One region of the Streptomyces capillispiralis genome, then DNA from elsewhere that is predicted to be linked to it. Evidence: riboswitches for the same ligand, from Rfam matches in the RefSeq annotation. Region 1 holds a riboswitch; the other holds the start of a gene.
What was found. A riboswitch is a leader RNA that binds a small molecule or an ion and turns the genes downstream of it on or off. The one in region 1 is predicted to bind glycine.

Region 1 (9,628 bases):
GCACGGCCTTGCGGCAGTGGATGTTGTCGAACGGCTTCACGCTCTGCGGGAAGACCGCGTAGCGGATGTAGCCGGAGACCGGGTTGTCCAGGTTGCCCTTGTGCTCCTGAAGGGCGGTGGTGCGGCCCTGCGGCGACAGACCGGTCTGGGCGAGGTCCAGGTCGTAGTCACCGGCGATCAGACGGGCGTCGAGCTCGTTGGCGTTCGTGAAGAACTTGATCGTGATCTTGTCCGGGTACGCCTTGCGGACCGGGTCCGACTCCTGCTTCCACTCGGTGTTGCGGACCAGGGTGAGGTCCTTGCCGGGGCTGTAGGACTCGAACTTGTACGGGCCCGAGGAGAACGGGTGCAGACCGTACTTGGACTTGGTGTCCTTGTCCTGGCGGACCGGGGAGGCGGAGGTGAGCGCCAGCATCTCCTCGAAGTCCGAGTTGGCCTTCGGGAGCTTGAAGACGATGGTCTTGTCGTCCGGCGTCTCGATGGCCTTCAGGCCGAGCTTGTCCTTGGACTTGTCCTTGTACGGGCCCTGGTACTCGCCCTTGGGGTCGAGCACCTCCTTGAGGTACGTCGGACCGCCGGACAGCACGTCCTGCGCCCAGACGCGCTCGATGCCGTACTTGATGTCCTTGGAGGTGATCGGCTTGCCGTCCTCCCAGGTGATCCCGTCACGCAGGGTGTACGTGTAGGTCTTGCCGTCGTCCGTGACCTTCGCGGTGGAGGTCGCGAGGTCCGGCACCACGCCGGCGCCGGCCTCGCCCGGCTCCGTGGCGTTGGTGACGAGCTGACGGGAGTAGTAGCGGGAGAAGTTCCACATGAAGCCGTAGTAGCCGCGCGTGGTGTCCCACGAGTCGGCGTCCTGCGCGCTCGCGAACTTCAGCGTGCCGCCCTTCTTGGCCTGGTCGGCCTGGGCGACCTTGTTGTTCGCCGCGTCGAAGCCGGCGGCGCTGCCCTTCGAGCCGCCGTCGCTGTCGCTGCCGCCGCCGCCGCACGCCGCGGTGGTCAACAGCGCGGCGACCACTGCGGCAGCGGCCATGGCCTGCTTGCGCCGCCCTGAGGTGCGTTGGGTAGTCACGATCTCGGATCCTCCGGATTAGATGAGAGACCCCGTGCAGGTGCCACGGGTCGCGTTGCGGTACGGCGGTTCAGCGGGAGGCCTTCGGGTCCAGCGCGTCACGCACGCCGTCACCGAAGAGGTTGAAGGCAAGAACGGTGATGAAGATCGCCACACCCGGGATCACCATGTACATGGGATCCGACTTGTAGTAGTCGATCGCGCTCGAGAGCATCTGCCCCCAGGAGGCCGTGGGCGGCTTGACGCCCACACCCAGGAAGCTCAGCGCCGCTTCGGTGAGGATGTTGGTGGGGATCATCATCGTCGTGTAGACGATGATCGGCGCGACCAGGTTGGGCAGCAGCTCCTTGAACAGGATGTAGAGCCGCCCGGCGCCCAGCGAGCGGGCCGCCTCGACGTACTCCCGTTCGCGCATGGAGAGCGTCTGACCGCGCACCACGCGCCCGATGTAGGGCCAGCCGAAGAAGCCGATGACGAGGATCATCACGAACAGGCGCACGCCGGTGCCGGACAGGCCCAGCATGTTGTTCGGCATGACGGAGACCAGCGCGATGATGAACAGCAGCTGCGGGAAGGCCAGCAGGCCGTCCATGACCCGGCTGATGAGCGAGTCCACCCAGCCGCCGAAGAAGCCGGCGAGGATGCCCAGGACGGTGCCGACGATCACGGCGACGACGGCCGACAGGAAGCCGACGAGCAGCGAGATGCGGGCGCCGTAGACGATGCGGGCGAAGATGTCGCGGCCGTTGACCGGCTCCACGCCGAGCAGGTGCTCTCCGCTGATGCCGCCGAGGGAGCCGACGGGGGTTCCGAAGAGCGGGTCGATCAGGTCCTCGTGGTGCGTCTCGGGGTCCTGGCCGACGAGGGCGGTGATCACGGGGGCCAGCAGCGCGACGGCGATGAGCAGCAGCACCACGGCGCCGCCCGCGAGGGCCAGTTTGTCCCGTTTCAAGCGCTCCCAGGCGATCCGGCCCAGGGAACGTCCCTGCACCGCCTTGGCCTCGGTGCCGGCAACCGCCGCTTCCTCGGCCGCGCTCGGGGCCGTTTCGGCGGTCGGCTCGTGCAATGGTGCCGTCATCTGGCAGGGACCCCTCTCAACCGGCGGTGACCGGCCCGGACTTGCCGCTGTAGCGGCGTCATCACTCTGTCGTACAAAAGGGCGAACGCCCCTGGTGCGGGAGTCTTCAACGCTTCGGCGCCGCCTTGCCAGACTTGGCGATGAATGGATGCGTAAACGTGATGCTGTCTGGGGGGTTCCGTTATGCGGACGGCGGGTAACGAGGGTCGGACGCGGGCAAGTTGGGACATTGTTCGCAAGATGGGATCTTACGCCTGCTTCTACGCGCGAAGAACCCCGGCCCCCTCCGTGGAGGCGGAAGCCGGATGCGCCTCAGTAGCGGCCCGGCGCGGGCGGGTAGCCGTACCCCGCCGCGGGGGCGGTCGCGGGGGCCGGCGCGTGGGCCTCGCGGTCGTAGAACGGGCGGGCGTTGGCGCGCAGCCACATCGCGACCGGGTCGTGCTCGTCGGACATGGCGACGGTCGACACCGGCAGCCCGTCCGGGACCGCGCCGAGGGACTGCCGCATCATCGCGCGCACCGCGTCCACGGCGGGCGGGGAGGTGTCGTACACGTCCAGCCCGATGGCGAGGTACGGGGCGCCCAGCGCGGGCTGCACCCAGGCGCGGCGCAGCGCGCGGACGGCCGGGGTGCGGTGGGCGTTCTGCGCGAGGAGGGCGTAGAACTGCGGGATCTCGATGGCCGGTTCGGACAGCCGCAGCGGTCCGGCGGGCTGGCGGTCCAGGCCGCTCGCGATCCGGCGCAGGTCCAGCCAGGGGATGCCGAGGCCGCCGCCGGGGGCGTGCGGGTTGAGCCAGAGCCCGTAGCGGTCGGGGTAGAGCGCGCGGGCCACTTCGAGCCCGTCGACCAGTTCGTACGACCGGTTCCAGCCGCTGGCCGACAGCTCCTGGGCGGAGGTGACGCAGGGCGCGTAGCCGAAGCCGTCGACCTCCATGTTCCCGTACTGGGCGTCCGGGGAGCCCGCCTGGCCGTGCCACAGCAGCATCCAGACCTGGCCGGACGAGGGGGTCGCGAGAGCGCGCAGCAACGCCTCGTAGGCGTCGTAACGCCCGGGCGTCACCTGGCGCAGCATGTGCTCGACCTGCCCGGCCGCCGCGGTGCCAGCGCTCACTTGTATCGCCCCTCCGTACAACCCCAGCCGGCCAATGAACCTAGCTTAAGCCGACCGCGCCCGGGCAGCCGCTGCGCGTGCGCGGCGCGGCCGCCCGGGCGCGGGTCACGGCTGGTGTTGGTAGAAGGGCCGGACGCGGGTGCGCATCCAGTCGCCGACCGGGTCCTGGGCCACGTCCAGGAGGACCAGGTTGACCGGCCACCGCACCGGCGCGCGGCCCAGCGCGCGGCCGAGCGCGTCCATCGGCAGGGCGCGCGCGTCGCCCTGCCACTCGGCGAGCTCCACCCCGACGAAGAGCACGGGCTCGGCCGTCTCGATCGCCGCCAGGCAGCGGCGGGCGCTGGTCACCACGGCGAGGGACGCGAACTCCTCCGAGGCCGCGGTGAGGAAGTCCACCGGGTCGTCCTGCCAGTCGGGCTCGAACAGCCGGACCCGGCCACCGGCGGCCGAACCGTCCAGTGGGGTGCGCCCGGCCCGGCACAGCTCCGCCACGGCCGCCGGCGGCAGCGGGATGCCGACCACGCCACCGGGGTTCACCGCGATCCCGGCCTGCGGCGGCAGACCGCGGGCGAACTCCACGGCGGGCGCGATGGTGTACGACATGTGGGAGCCGACGACCTGGCGGAACTGCTCCTCGGAGCTGAACACCGGGACGTAGGCCTGGCCGTCGAGCTCCATGGTGGGCAGGTCGAGCGGGCCGCTGTCCGGGCCGCCGCCGTTCGGCAGCGGTATCCAGACGAAGCTGCGGCCCAGCACCTCGACGATCCTGCCCCCTGCCGAGGGGACGCCGAGGGAGGCGGAGAGCACCTCCTCCAGCTCGTTGCCGGGCCATCCACCGTGCGGATGGGGATGCGCCTGCGCCGGGAAGTCCGCCGGGAAGTCCATCTGCCTACCACCTGCCTGGAACCACTGCTGTGGCTGGAAAGGCTAACCGCTGCCGGGGGCTCCGCGCCGGGGCCGGTCAGGCCGCGAAGCCGATGCGGCGGAGCGTGTCGGCCGCGTCCCGGTCGATCAGGACCGCCGAACCGCAGCCGGCCGGGACCTCCCCGCGCTCCACGGCGCGCAGCAGCCGGTCGCCGGCCGCGCGGTGGCGCAGGAACGCGTACCGGGAGACCCCGCGCCCGCGCTCGCGCTGGCCGGCCAGCGCCTCCTGCGGTGTGACGTCGAGCAGCAGCAGGTGCAGGGCGGCGCCCCTGCGTCGGGCCTCGCGGGCCAGCCAGCGGCGCACCCAGGCCTGCGTCCCGCAGTCGTGGACGACGATGCCCCCGCCGGCCCGCAGCGCCCGGCGCAGCCCGGCGTAGTGCGCGAGGCGGACCAGCGGGCGGTACACCCCGTACGGCAGGAAGTGCGGCATGCGGCGCTCCCAGCGGTCCCGGGTGTTCTGCGAGTCGATGCCGACGCCGCGCACCGCGCGCCGCATCAGCGTGGACTTGCCGCTGCCGGGCAGTCCGGTGACCACGACGAGGTCCCGGGGCCCGAAGAGCAGGGCGCGCGGGCTGCGGCCGGCCCGGGCGCGCAGATCGCGGACGACGGGCGCCGGCAGCGCGCCGCGGGCCCCCCGGACCTGAGCGGCCGGCTGCTGGGGCAGCGCGACCCCCGTGGTGGTGGCGCACGCCGTGGTCCTGTTCACCGTGATCGTCCTCCCCTGGGGCCAGGTACGAGTCCCAATCCCCACCGAGTGTAAAGAAAAGGTAATGCCGGGCGCCTCTCGATTCCGTCCGTTTCGTGAAACAGGCCTGTCACAGCCTGCTGTGACCGTGCCCGTACGCCGTGTGCACCCCAGAGAAAGGGTCCCCCTGCCGCACCCCCGCGATGCGTGCAATGATGTGCGCGCCAACTGCATACCGGCCGTTTGAATCCGCGCGGGAGAGTCCCCGGCACCGTTTGCCGCCGGGGCGCCGAAGGAGCAAGTCCCTCCCTTGAATCTCTCAGGCCCCGTTACCGCGCGGGCGAGGCACATCTGAAAAGCGGGCCGCCGCAGCCGTGCTGCGTCGGCTCCACCCAAGGTGCAAGCCATGAGCCCTCCCCTGCGCGGGTGGTCATGGCGAACCTCTCAGGTTCCGATGACAGATGGGGAGGAACCGCCCTCGCCTTCCCCCACGCTCGGACGCACTCGCGCGGGAGGGACCCCATCGCCTTGGGAGACGACCGATGAGCAGTACCGAACCCCGCCGGACCGCGCTCGATGCCCTGCATCGCTCGCTCGGCGCGACGATGACCGACTTCGCCGGCTGGGACATGCCCCTGCGCTACGGCTCCGAGCGCGACGAGCACAACGCCGTGCGCACGCGGGCCGGCCTGTTCGACCTCTCGCACATGGGCGAGATCACGGTCACCGGCCCGCGGGCCGCCGCCCTCCTCGACTTCGCCCTGGTGGGCAACATCGGCGGGGTGAAGCCCGGTCGTGCCCGCTACACCATGATCTGCCGCGAGGACGGCGGCATCCTGGACGACCTGATCGTCTACCGGCTCGGCGAGACCGAGTACATGGTCGTGGCCAACGCCTCCAACGCCCAGGTGGTGCTGGACGCGCTGGTGGAGCGCTCGGCCGGCTTCGACGCCGAGGTGCGCGACGACCGGGACGCGTACGCGCTGCTCGCCGTCCAGGGCCCCGAGTCCCCCGGCATCCTGAAGTCCCTCACCGACGCCGACCTCGACGGCCTGAAGTACTACGCCGGCCTGCCCGGCACCGTCGCCGGCGTCCCCGCGCTCATCGCCCGCACCGGCTACACCGGCGAGGACGGCTTCGAGCTGTTCGTGAAGCCGGAGCACGCGGTGGAACTGTGGCAGGCGCTGACCAAGGCGGGCGAGGGCGCGGGCCTGGTCCCGTGCGGTCTCTCCTGCCGGGACACGCTGCGCCTGGAGGCGGGCATGCCGCTGTACGGGCACGAGCTGACCACCTCGCTGACGCCCTTCGACGCCGGTCTGGGCCGGGTGGTGAAGTTCGAGAAGGAGGGCGACTTCGTGGGCCGCGCGGCGCTGGCCGAGGCCGCCGAGCGCGCCGCGGCCGAACCGCCCCGGGTCCTGGTCGGCCTGGTCGCCGAGGGCCGCCGGGTCCCGCGCGCCGGGTACCCGGTCGTCGCGGGCGGCGAGGTGATCGGCGAGGTCACCTCCGGCGCCCCCTCCCCGACGCTGGGCAAGCCGATCGCGATGGCCTACGTGGACGCCGCGCACGCGGCGCCGGGCACCGAGGGCGTCGGCGTGGACATCCGCGGCAGCCACGAGCCGTACGAGGTCGTGGCGCTGCCGTTCTACAAGCGGCAGAAGTGACACCGTCGTAGCGTTTCCGGACCGCCGCAGGGTCTGCGGCCGGGTACGTCGTACCTGGTCACAGGTGTGTTCCGCGGCCCCCTCCGTCATCAGCAGTCCCCCGCGTACAGGAGAATTCCAGCCATGAGCAACCCCCAGCAGCTGCGTTACAGCAAGGAGCACGAGTGGCTGTCGGCCGCCGAGGACGGCGTGTCGACGGTCGGCATCACGGAGCACGCGGCCAACGCGCTCGGCGACGTGGTCTTCGTCCAGCTCCCCGAGGTCGGTGACGACGTGACCGCGGGCGAGACCTGCGGCGAGCTGGAGTCGACCAAGTCGGTCAGCGACCTGTACTCCCCGGTCTCCGGTGAGATCACCGAGGTCAACGAGGACGTCGTGAACGACCCGTCCCTGGTGAACTCGGCCCCCTTCGAGGGCGGCTGGCTGTTCAAGGTGCGCGTCACCGACGAGCCGGCCGACCTGCTGACCGCCGCCGAGTACGACGCCCACATCACGGGCTGAGGAGCCGTAGCCGCATGTCGCTTCTGAACACGCCCCTGCACGAGCTCGACCCGGCGGTCGCCGCCGCGGTCGACGCCGAGCTGCACCGCCAGCAGTCCACCCTCGAGATGATCGCCTCGGAGAACTTCGCCCCGGTCGCGGTCATGGAGGCCCAGGGCTCGGTCCTCACCAACAAGTACGCCGAGGGCTACCCCGGCCGCCGCTACTACGGCGGCTGCGAGCACGTCGACGTGATCGAGCAGATCGCCATCGACCGGGTCAAGGAGCTCTTCGGCGCCGAGCACGCCAACGTGCAGCCGCACTCCGGCGCGCAGGCCAACGCCGCCGCGATGTTCGCGCTGCTCAAGCCCGGCGACACCATCATGGGCCTGAACCTGGCGCACGGCGGGCACCTGACCCACGGCATGAAGATCAACTTCTCCGGCAAGCTCTACGACGTGGTCGCGTACCACGTGGGTGACGACGGCCAGGTCGACATGGCCGAGGTCGAGCGCCTCGCCAAGGAGAGCAAGCCGAAGCTGATCGTCGCCGGCTGGTCGGCGTACCCGCGGCAGCTGGACTTCGCCGCGTTCCGCCGGATTGCGGACGAGGTCGGCGCCTACCTCATGGTCGACATGGCGCACTTCGCCGGTCTGGTGGCCGCGGGCCTGCACCCGAACCCGGTGCCGCACGCCCACGTCGTGACGACCACCACGCACAAGACCCTCGGCGGTCCGCGCGGCGGTGTGATCCTCTCCACGGCCGAGCTGGCCAAGAAGATCAACTCGGCGGTCTTCCCCGGCCAGCAGGGCGGCCCGCTGGAGCACGTGATCGCCGCCAAGGCGGTCGCCTTCAAGGTGTGCGCCACCGAGGACTTCAAGGAGCGCCAGCGCCGCACCCTGGAGGGCGCCCGCATCCTGGCCGAGCGCCTGGTCCAGGACGACGTCAAGGCGGTCGGCGTGGACGTGCTGTCCGGCGGCACCGACGTGCACCTGGTCCTGGTCGACCTGCGCGACTCGGAGCTGGACGGGCAGCAGGCCGAGGACCGGCTCCACGAGGTCGGCATCACCGTCAACCGCAACGCGATCCCGAACGACCCGCGCCCGCCGATGGTCACCTCGGGTCTGCGCATCGGCACGCCCGCCCTGGCCACCCGCGGCTTCACCGCCGAGGACTTCGCCGAGGTCGCGGACGTGATCGCCGAGACGCTCAAGCCGTCGTACGACGTCGAGGCCCTCCGGGCACGGGTGACCGCTCTCGCCGGGAAGCACCCGCTGTACCCCGGTCTGAAGTAATTCCGTACCCTTTCGTTCGTACGGACATCCGGGGCATCGCGCACACTGGGTCAGTGGGCGCGGTGCCCCGTTCCGTGCCGCGCGCCTCGCGCGCCCTTCCCGTACCACCCCCTTTCCGGCGGACAGCGCCGTCCGTCACACGCTTAGGAGTCCTCCCGTGGCCATCTCGGTCTTCGACCTGTTCTCGATCGGCATCGGCCCGTCCAGCTCGCACACGGTCGGCCCGATGCGGGCGGCCCGGATGTTCGCCCGGCGGCTGCGCAACGAGGAGCTGCTGGACTCGGTCGCCTCGGTCCGGGCCGAGCTGTACGGCTCGCTGGGCGCCACCGGCCACGGCCACGGCACGCCCAAGGCGGTGCTGCTGGGCCTGGAGGGCGACTCGCCGCGCACGGTGGACGTGGAGTCGGCCGACGAGCGGGTGGAGAAGATCAAGGACGGCGGCCGGATCCGTCTGCTCGGCGAGCGCGAGATCCCGTTCTCCTTCGACGACGACATGGTGCTGCACCGCCGCAAGGCGCTCCCGTACCACGCCAACGGCATGACCCTGTGGGCCCACGACGCGGCGGGCACGGAGCTGCTGTCGAAGACGTACTACTCGGTCGGCGGCGGGTTCGTCGTGGACGAGGACGCGGTGGGCGCGGACCGCATCAAGCTCGACGACACGGTCCTGAAGTACCCCTTCCGCACGGGTGACGAGCTGCTGCGGCTCACCGAGGAGACCGGCCTGTCGATCTCCGCGCTGATGCTGGAGAACGAGCGCGCCTGGCGGAGCGAGGAGGAGATCCGCGCGGGCCTGCTGGAGATCTGGCGGGTGATGCAGGCGTGCGTGGCGCGCGGCATGTCCCGCGAGGGCATCCTGCCGGGCGGTCTGAAGGTGCGCCGCCGCGCCGCGAACACCGCGCGCAAGCTGCGCTCCGAGGGCGACCCGCAGGCCCTGGCCATGGAGTGGATCACTCTCTACGCGATGGCCGTGAACGAGGAGAACGCGGCCGGCGGCCGGGTCGTCACGGCGCCGACGAACGGCGCGGCCGGCATCATCCCGGCGGTCCTGCACTACTACGTCAACTTCGTCCCCGGCGCCGACGAGGAGGGCGTGGTCCGCTTCCTGCTGGCCGCCGGCGCGATCGGCATGCTGTTCAAGGAGAACGCCTCCATCTCCGGCGCCGAGGTCGGCTGCCAGGGCGAGGTCGGTTCCGCCTGCTCGATGGCGGCGGGCGCGCTCGCCGAGGTGCTGGGCGGCTCCCCGGAGCAGGTGGAGAACGCCGCGGAGATCGGCATGGAGCACAACCTGGGCCTGACCTGCGATCCCGTGGGCGGCCTGGT
Region 2 (9,628 bases), 4.3 Mb from region 1:
GGCCTCGCCCCCCTCACCGCCGGGCATCTGCGGCTGGACGGCGCGGACCTGCGCCGCAGGCCCCCCGAGTCGCGCCCGGTGGGGGTGGTCTTCCAGGACTACCTGCTGTTCCCGCACCTCACCGCGCTCGACAACGTGGCCTTCGGACCGCGCTGCCGGGGCGCGGGCAAGGCTCAGGCGCGGGCCCAGGCCGCCGCCTGGCTGGAGCGCATGGGGCTGGCCGAGCACGCGGGGGCGAAACCCCGCCGTCTGTCGGGCGGGCAGGCCCAGCGCGTGGCGCTCGCCCGCGCTCTGGCCACCCGCCCCCGGCTGCTGCTCCTGGACGAACCGCTCGCGGCCCTGGACGCCCGCACCCGTCTGGAGGTGCGCGCCGGGCTCCGCCGTCATCTGGCCGCCTTCGAGGCCGTCGCCGTCCTGGTCACGCACGACCCGCTGGACGCCATGGTGCTGGCCGACCGCCTGGTGGTGGTGGAGCACGGCCGGATCGTGCAGGAGGGCACCCCCTCCGACATCGCCCGCCACCCGCGCACCGAGTACGTCGCCCAGCTGGTCGGCCTCAACCTGTACCGCGGGCACGCCGACGGCCACACCGTCCGCCTCGACGCGGGCCCCTCCGTGAGCACCACGGAGGACCTCACCGGCCCGGCCTTCGTGGCGTTCCCGCCCGGCGCCGTCACCCTGTACCGGGACCGGCCCACCGGCTCCAGCGCCCGCAACCTCTGGCAGTGCGCGGTCGCCGGGCTGGAGACCCACGGCGACCAGATCCGCGCGGAGCTGACCGGCGAGCTGGCGCTGACGGCCGACCTGACCGCGGTCGCCGCGGCCGAACTCGATCTGCACCCGGGCGCACCCGTCTGGGCGGCGGTGAAGGCGACCCAGACGCACGCGTACCCGGCGTGACGGGAACGGCGGAGGGCCCCGCCCCGGCCGTGTGGCCGGGGCGGGGCCCTCTTACTCGATCGCGCCGGATCAGTCCTCGTAGGCGTCCAGCGGCGGGCAGGAGCAGACCAGGTTCCGGTCGCCGAACGCCTGGTCGATGCGGCGCACCGGCGGCCAGTACTTGTCGGCGGCGTTCACCCCGGCCGGGAACACGGCCTCCTCGCGGTCGTACGCGTGCTCCCAGTCGCCGCCGAGCGCGGCGGCGGTGTGCGGGGCGTGGCGCAGCGGGTTGTCGTCCGCGGGCCACTCGCCGGAGCCGACCTTCTCGATCTCCGCGCGGATCGCGATCATCGCCTCGCAGAAGCGGTCGATCTCGGTCAGGTCCTCGGACTCGGTGGGCTCGATCATCAGCGTGCCGGCCACCGGGAACGACATCGTCGGCGCGTGGAAGCCGTAGTCGATCAGCCGCTTGGCCACGTCGTCGACGCTGACGCCGGTGGCCTTGGTCAGCGGGCGCAGGTCGATGATGCACTCGTGCGCGACGAGGCCGCCGGGACCGGTGTAGAGCACCGGGTAGTGCGGCTCCAGGCGCTTGGCGATGTAGTTGGCGCTGAGCACCGCGACCTGGGTGGCCCGCTTCAGGCCCTCGCCGCCCATGAGCCGGACGTACGCCCACGAGATCGGCAGGATGCCCGCCGAACCCCACGGGGCCGCCGAGATCGGGCCGACGCCCGTCTCCGGGCCCGCCTCGGGCTGGAGCGGGTGGTTCGGCAGGTACGGGGCGAGGTGCGCGCGCACGCCGACCGGGCCGACGCCGGGGCCGCCGCCGCCGTGCGGGATGCAGAAGGTCTTGTGCAGGTTCAGGTGCGAGACGTCGCCCCCGAAGTGGCCGGGCTTGGCCAGGCCCACCAGCGCGTTGAGGTTGGCGCCGTCGACGTACACCTGCCCGCCGGCCTCGTGCACCTCGGCGCAGATGTCGGCGACGTGCTCCTCGAACACACCGTGCGTGGACGGGTAGGTGATCATCAGCACGGACAGCTCGTCGCGGTACTGCCCGATCTTCGCCCGCAGGTCCGCGACGTCGATCTCACCGTCGTCGGACGTCCTGACGACGACGACCTTCATGCCCGCCATCACGGCGCTGGCGGCGTTGGTGCCGTGCGCGGAGGACGGGATCAGGCAGACGGTGCGCTGCTCGTCGCCGTTGGCGCGGTGGTAGCCGCGTACGGCGAGCAGGCCGGCCAGCTCGCCCTGGGAGCCGGCGTTGGGCTGGAGGGAGACCTTGTCGTAGCCGGTGACCTCGGCGAGACGTTCCTCCAGCTCGTGGATGAGCGTGAGGTAGCCCCGCGCCTGCTCGGCCGGCGCGAAGGGGTGCAGCTGCCCGAACTCGGGCCAGGTGACCGGCTCCATCTCGGTGGTGGCGTTGAGCTTCATGGTGCAGGAGCCCAGCGGGATCATGCCGCGGTCCAGCGCGTAGTCGCGGTCGGCGAGGCGGCGCAGGTAGCGCAGCATCGCCGTCTCGGAGCGGTGCTGCTGGAAGACGGGGTGCGTCAGGTACTCGTCGTCGCGCAGTAGCCCGTCCGGCAGGGTGTCCCGCGCGGCCGCGTCCAGGGCCTCGACGTCGCCCTCGACGCCGAAGGCGTTCCACACGGCGGTCAGCCGGTCCCTGGTGGTGGTCTCGTCGCAGGCGATCGAGACGTGGTCGGCGTCGACGAGGCGCAGGTTGACGCCGTTGTCGCGCGCGGCGGCGACGACCTCGGCGGCCCGGCCCGCGACGCGCACGGTCAGCGTGTCGAAGTAGGAGCCGTGCACGATCTCGGCGCCGCCGGCCCGCAGCCCCTCGGCGAGGACCGTGGCGTACCGGTGGGTGCGCCGCGCGATGATCCGCAGCCCCTCCGGGCCGTGGTAGACGGCGTACATCCCGGCCATGACGGCGAGCAGCACCTGGGCGGTGCAGATGTTGCTGGTGGCCTTCTCGCGGCGGATGTGCTGCTCACGCGTCTGGAGCGCGAGGCGGTAGGCCTTGTGGCCGTCCGCGTCGACGGAGACGCCGACGAGCCGCCCGGGCAGGCTGCGCGCCATCTTCTCCTGTACGGCCATGTAGCCGGCGTGCGGTCCGCCGAAGCCCATCGGGACACCGAAGCGCTGGGTGGTGCCGACCGCGATGTCCGCGCCCAGCTCACCGGGCGACTTCAGCAGCGTGAGGGCGAGCAGGTCGGCGGCGACGGTGACGAGCGCGCCGAGCTTGTGCGCCTGGTCGATCACCGGCTTGATGTCGCGGACGGCACCGGAGGCGCCCGGGTACTGGATGAGCACGCCGTTGATCTCGCGCCCGGCGAGCTCGGCGGGGATGCCCTCGCTCAGGTCGGCGACGACGACCTCGACACCGGTCGGCTCGGCGCGGGTCTCGATCACGGCGATGGTCTGCGGCAGGGCGTCCGCGTCGACCAGGAACAGGCCCTTCTTGTTCTTGCCCATGCGCCGCATCAGCGCCATCGCCTCGGCGGCGGCGGTGCCCTCGTCGAGCAGGGAGGCACCGGAGGTCGGCAGGCCGGTGAGTTCGGCGACCACGGTCTGGAAGTTCAGCAGCGCCTCGAGCCGCCCCTGGGAGATCTCCGGCTGGTACGGCGTGTACGCCGTGTACCAGGCGGGGTTCTCCATCACGTTGCGCAGGATCACGGGCGGGGTGAAGGTCCCGTAGTACCCGAGCCCGATCATGCAGCCGAGCACCTCGTTGCGGTCGGCCAGCGAGCGCAACTCGGCCAGGACCTCGGCCTCGCTCCGCGCACCCGGCAGGTCCAGGGCGTCGGCGTTCTTGATCACGTCCGGCACGGCGGCGGCCGTCAGCTCGTCGAGCGAGCCGTAGCCGACCTGGGCGAGCATCTTGGCCCGCGCCTCGTGGTTGGGGCCGATGTGGCGCTGCTCGAAGGGGATGCCCTGTTCGAGTTCGGAGAGCGGAGTGCGAGGGGCGGTCATTGCGGAGGCCTCCTGGTCTGACGACCTTCGAGGGGCACCACGGCGCGGGTGCCCGGACGGCCTCCCCCTCTGTCATCTCAACCTGAGAGCTTCACCGGACGCCCCAGGGCACCCGGCTTTCACCGTCGGTGAGAGCGGAAGCCGTCGACACCCGCCCTGCTTTCCAGAGTGACCTCGTCCGTGCGGTACGTGTGCCTGAGAGATTCCGGGGAGGATTTGCTCCTTCGGCGCCCCCGATGGTGTCCGGAGGGCTCTCCCGCACGGGGTCAGCAGCCGTTTGCCAGCCTACCAGCGAGCACAGCGGCGGAACTTTCGAGTGGCCGCTCCGCCGATTGTGCCGTTCTGTAGTGCTTACGGATGGATTGTGCGACCAGTGGAGGGCCCGTGCAGACCGACATCGATCCGCGCCACCTGATCGGCCGCAAGGCGTTCGACCGCAACGGAACCCGGATCGGCACGATCGACGAGGTCTATCTCGACGACGCCACCGGCGTCCCGGAGTGGGCGGCGATACGCACCGGGCTGTTCAGCAGGGACGCCTTCGTCCCCCTGGAGCCCAGCGAGCTGATCGACGGCGCCCTCCACGTCCCCTTCGAACGCGCCCTGATCAAGGACGCCCCCGACTTCGGCGTGGGCCGTCATCTCTCCCCCGAACAGGAACTCCAGCTCTACCACCACTACGGCCTGGACATCGCCGCCCCTCCCCCGCTGCCGGACCACTCCTTCGGCAAACTGGCGGGCCGGGACGAAACGGCCTGATCCGCTCGCCCCCCGCTTCCGGTCACCCGCCCGCGCCCCCGGCGCCCCCGTCCTCCGCCGCATCGGGTCTTCGGCGGACCAGCGGAAGCGGTTCTGCGGGCTCCAGGGCCGGATCGTCGGTTCGGAAGGTCTTCACCCGGCCGGGCTGCGAGTCGGGGGTCTCGAAGCGCACCGTGACCCGGCCCAGCCCGCTGCCCTGCACCCACCCGTGCCCGTACTCGGTGTGCCGCACGTCGTGTCCCGCCGGCCATCGCCGCTCCGCGGGCGCCTGCCGCTCCGGCACGGGCGCGGTCTCGGGCTCCTCGTCGCCCGGTCCGTCCTCGCGCGCACCCGCCGCCTGCGCGAACAGGTCCTCCTGCGTGTAGTCGGCCAGTCCGCTGACCCCCACGCCCAGCAGCCGCACCCCGCCCGTCGTGTCGACCGAGTCCAGCAGCCGCGCCGCGGCCTCCCGCACCACCGCCGGATCGTCCGTGGGCCCGCGCAGCGTCTCCGACCGGGTGAGTGTCGAGAAGTCGTAGCGCCGCACCTTCAGCACGATGGTGCGCCCGGACAGCCCCGCCCCCCGCAGCCTGCTCACACACCGGTCCGCGAGCCGCCGCACCTCGGTCCCGACCCGCACCCGGTCGTGGATGTCCACGTCATAGGTGTCCTCGACCGACACCGACTTCGTCTCCCGCTCGGCCACCACGGCCCGCTCGTCCCGCGCCAGCGCCATCGCGTACAGCGCGTGCCCGTGGGCCTTGCCCAGCAGCCGTACGAGCTCGTCCTCGCCGGCCTCGGCGAGTTCGTCGACGGTGTGGATGCCCGCCCGCCGCAGGTGGTCGCCGGTCGCCGGGCCCACGCCCGGCAGCGTCCGCACCGACAGCGGCCCCAGCAGGGCGCGCTCGGTGCCCGGCTCGATCAGCACCAGCCCGTCCGGCTTCGCCCGCTCCGAGGCGATCTTCGCCAGCATCTTGGAGGCCGCGAGTCCCACCGAGCCGGTGAGCCCCGTGACCGCCCGTATGTCGGCCCGCAGCCTCGCCCCGGCCAGGCGCGCCGACCGCTCGTCCCAGGCCGTGCCGCCCGCCTCCAGGTCCACGAACGCCTCATCGAGGCTGAGCGGCTCCACCAGGGGCGACAGGTCCCGCAGCAGCCCCATCACCTGTTCGCTGATCGACCGGTAGAGGGCGAACCGCGGCACCAGGTACGCGGCGTTCGGCGCGAGCCGGCGGGCCTGCGCCATGGGCATCGCCGAGTGGACGCCGAAGACCCGGGCCTCGTAGGAGGCGGTGGCGACCACACCGCGCGGCCCGAGCCCGCCCACCACGACGGCCTTCCCGCGCAGGCTCGGCTTGGACGCCTGCTCCACCGAGGCGAAGAAGGCGTCCATGTCGAGATGCAGGATCGTGGGCGCGGATCTCACATGTCCGATGCTGCCCTACGCCACTGACAGTGCCGTGCTCAGACGGCCTTGTTCCGCCGCCGCGCCAGCTCGTCCATCGGGTTGTGGCCGACCAGGGTCTCGCCGGTGTCGACGCGCTCCCCGTGCAGCTGCGACAGCGCGCTCTCGACGTCCCGCCAGACCACGCCGACGGCGATCCCGAAGACGCCCTGGCCCCCTTGCAGCAGGGCGTGCACCTCGTCGGGCGAGCTGCACTCGTAGACCGTGGCCCCGTCGCTCATCAGCGTCATGCGCTCCAGGTCGCTGAAGCCGCTCTCCCGCAGGTGCCGTACGGCGGTGCGGATGTTCTGCAGGGACACACCCGTGTCGAGGAACCGCTTGACGATCTTGAGGACGACGACGTCGCGGAAGCTGTAGAGCCGCTGCGTCCCCGATCCGTGGGCCGGCCGCACGCTCGGCTCGACCAGCCCCGTACGGGCCCAGTAGTCGAGCTGCCGGTAGGTGATACCGGCAGCGGCACAGGCCGTGGGGCCCCTGTAGCCGATCTCCTCGGACGCCATGGACGTCGCCCCTCCACTCGGCACGGCCGTCGGTCGCTGCTGAGCGTGTTCGACGGCGCCGCCGTGCGCGGGATACCCCCCGGCCGAGGGGAACCGAGAGCTCTGGGGAGGGTACGGCCCGCTCGCCCCGACACCGCGGGTGGGGGCACCCCCAGCCGTACCGTCGCCGCTGCTTCTCACGCCGACCTCCGTCCTTGACCTGCCTCCTCGACGGTAGGCAGTCACCAAGGGTGCGTCAACGATCGCCACACTCGGCACGCCGAGTGATAATCACCCTAAGAGTGGTTTCCCGTACCCCACCGTGGGGAAAGGCTAGCCGAATGCCCTCGGCGCGAGCCCCGGCGGCCGGCCGCGGCGGCGGCCACCGGTCACTGGTTGCTGCTCCCGAAGTCCTCCGGCGAGATCTGGTCGAGGAACTCGCGGAACTTCTCCACCTCGTCCTCCTGCTCGTCCGGAATGGCGATCCCCGCGTCGTCGAGCACCGTGTCGCTGCCGTAGATCGGCGTGCCCGTGCGCAGCGCGAGCGCTATGGCGTCGGAGGGGCGGGCGCTCACCTCCACCCCGCTGGCGAAGACCAGCTCGGCGTAGAAGACACCCTCGCGCAGATCGGTGATGCGCACTTCCGTGAGCTCCTGGCCGACGGCTTCCAGCACGTCCTTGAACAGGTCGTGGGTCAGCGGCCGTGCGGGTGCCATGCCCTGCTGGGCGAAGGCGATCGCCGTCGCCTCGCCCGGTCCGATCCAGATGGGGAGGTAGCGGTCGCCGCCCACCTCACGCAACAGCACGATCGGCTGGTTGGAGGGCATCTCGACCCGGACACCTACGACATCGAGCTCGTTCACACAGCAACCCTAGGCCGTGCTCGGGATGTTTGGGTAGTCGGGCAGGGAACGGGTGACCGATCCGGCCCCGCCCGGACCCGCCGCTCAGGGCAGCCGTACACCCAGCGCCGCCTGCACCAGGGCGGCGTGCAGCTTCACCGTGAGCGCCGCCAGCTCCTTCGTACGGGCCTCGGCGTGCGCCCTCGTCTGCGGGTTCCGGTGGCGCTTCAGTGGGGCGACGACCTGGTCCACCAGACCGGCCTCCCGGTCGGCGGCGGCCTTCATCGCCCTCAGGTGACGCGGTTCGATCCCGGACCGCCCCAGCTCCGTGATCAGGGCGGCGACGGTGACCGCCTCGGCGTCGTACACCCCGTCCTCGACCGGCGTGAGCAGCCCGTAGGACTCCCACTCGGCGAGCGTCCGTTCGTCGACGCCGGCCGCCGCCAGCAGGCGACCGCGCCCGATGCGGGCCGCCGAGGGCACGTCGGAGGCCGGCTCCCGGCCGTCCTCCCCGTCCCCCGGACGGCCGAGCGCCGGCAGCGGAACGGCCTCGCCTCGCTCCATGGCCGCCAGGTGCTCACGGATGACCTTGAGCGGCAGGTAGTGGTCCCGCTGCATCCTCAGGACGTGCCCGAGACGCTCGACGTCCCCGGCACTGAACTTGCGGTACCCCGAGGGGGTCCGCCGCGGCTCGATAAGCCCTTCCGACTCCAGGAAACGGATCTTGGAGATGGTGACCTCGGGGAACTCCTCGCGCAGCACGCCCAGCACCGCGCCGATGCTCATCAGTCCGGTGTCAGCGGCGGCGCCGTGACCGGCACCGCCGCCCGGTGTCTGCAGCATGGACCTTCCCTGGGGTCCCCGGACGCGGTCCGGAGGAGTCAGTAGCCCCGCTGGCTCGCGTAGAAGACCAGCCGGTACTTGCCGATCTGCACCTCGTCACCGTTGGACAGGGCGACCTGGTCGATCCGCTCGCGGTTGACGTACGTGCCGTTCAGGCTGCCGACGTCGGCCACCGTGAACGAGCCGTCCGGACTGCGGCGGAACTCCACGTGTCGGCGGGAGACCGTCACGTCGTCCAGGAAGATGTCGCTCTGCGGGTGACGCCCGGCCGTGGTCAGGTCACCGTCCAGCAGGAAGCGGCTGCCCGAGTTCGGCCCGCGGCGGACGACCAGCAGCGCGGAGCCCATCGGCAGCGCGTCGACGGCCGCCTGCGCCTCCGGGGAGAGCATCGGCACCTGCGTCTGACCGGTGGCCTCGGCGTCGTAGGCCTCGAGACCGGAGATCGAGATCGTGGACGTCGTCTCCGAGGGGCGCTCCGGAGCCACTCCGGGCCTCAGGGGCGCGCCGCAGTTGGAGCAGAAGCGGCTGTTCTCCGCGTTGCGGTTGCCGCACCTCGAGCACACCAGGGCCGACATGGACGGATCCTCCTGCTGCGACTGCCCGCCGGGGGCATGGGACGCGTACGGGTCGGAGAACCCACCCGCACCTGAGGCCGAAGGCTGCCCGAAACCTATGCCGCCCGACTGCGCGGGGTCGGCGGACGGCGCGCCCTGGCCACCGGCGACCTGGTCCCGGAACAGCGGACGCTGACCTTCCGCATCAGGCTGTGCGCGGTGACGAGCGGTCGCGTTGTCGCTGCCCTCTCGCCGCGCGCTCTTGCCGAACAACTTCGCAAACAACTTCACGGGCGATTCCCCTTGACCGAAACAGACCCGCCCGTGGGGCAGGACGAACCCTGACTGAACACATTGGCCGACCCGGACATCTTCACAACGTCCGCCTCCGCCAGACAGTTTCCACCACGCACCACCCAATCGGTGCGCCGACCCCCCGCAACCTCATGCCCTCGCCGGACGCCCCCCATGCACCCCCGGTTCACTGGGAGGACGACCGAGCGTAGTCAGGCCGCTTCGCCGCCCGCAAGGCATCCACAACGATCTTGGTCGACCGCTCCACGGTAACGGTGGCCTGTTCCTTCTCGAGAGTCTGCACCACGCCTCCGGGGATGTTGAGCGCCGGCTCGAGGTCCTGCGGCTTGCCGATGACCTTGAAACGATAGGGCGCGTTGATCTTGTTCCCGTCCACGCCGACACCGTTCCCCGAATCCGTCAGGTAGGTGCTCGCCACCACGCGCACGCCGTTGACCTGAATCGCCTCGGCACCGGCCGCGCGCAGCTCCTGGACGGCGTCGAGCAGCATGTCCGCCTCCACCGTCCCCTTCGTGTCCTCGATGGTCATCGTGATCCCGG

Region 2: linked by a shared signal. The riboswitch ahead of gcvP (aminomethyl-transferring glycine dehydrogenase) and the one ahead of gcvT (glycine cleavage system aminomethyltransferase GcvT) in region 1 are both predicted to bind glycine.

What each region holds. Positions count from the first base shown of each region.
Region 1 covers NZ_VIWV01000001.1:2,500,061-2,509,688, forward strand. The annotation lists gene FHX78_RS10185 (ABC transporter substrate-binding protein) at 1-1,072, opposite strand, end outside; gene FHX78_RS10190 (ABC transporter permease) at 1,143-2,150, opposite strand; gene FHX78_RS10195 (enhanced serine sensitivity protein SseB C-terminal domain-containing protein) at 2,463-3,221, opposite strand; gene FHX78_RS10200 (enhanced serine sensitivity protein SseB) at 3,366-4,145, opposite strand; gene FHX78_RS10205 (AAA family ATPase) at 4,222-4,890, opposite strand; glycine riboswitch at 5,114-5,214, shown strand; glycine riboswitch at 5,215-5,340, shown strand; gene gcvT (glycine cleavage system aminomethyltransferase GcvT) at 5,412-6,530, shown strand; gene gcvH (glycine cleavage system protein GcvH) at 6,654-7,031, shown strand; gene glyA (serine hydroxymethyltransferase) at 7,046-8,305, shown strand; gene FHX78_RS10225 (L-serine ammonia-lyase) at 8,463-9,628, shown strand, end outside.
Region 2 covers NZ_VIWV01000001.1:6,776,569-6,786,196, reverse strand. The annotation lists gene FHX78_RS29740 (ABC transporter ATP-binding protein) at 1-900, shown strand, start outside; gene gcvP (aminomethyl-transferring glycine dehydrogenase) at 970-3,855, opposite strand; glycine riboswitch at 4,029-4,124, opposite strand; gene FHX78_RS29730 (PRC-barrel domain-containing protein) at 4,240-4,614, shown strand; partial or broken gene FHX78_RS29725 (DNA polymerase IV) at 4,533-6,016, opposite strand; gene FHX78_RS29720 (MerR family transcriptional regulator) at 6,055-6,735, opposite strand; gene FHX78_RS29715 (bifunctional nuclease family protein) at 6,924-7,397, opposite strand; gene ftsR (transcriptional regulator FtsR) at 7,482-8,219, opposite strand; gene FHX78_RS29705 (FHA domain-containing protein) at 8,258-9,193, opposite strand; gene FHX78_RS29700 (DUF881 domain-containing protein) at 9,255-9,628, opposite strand, start outside.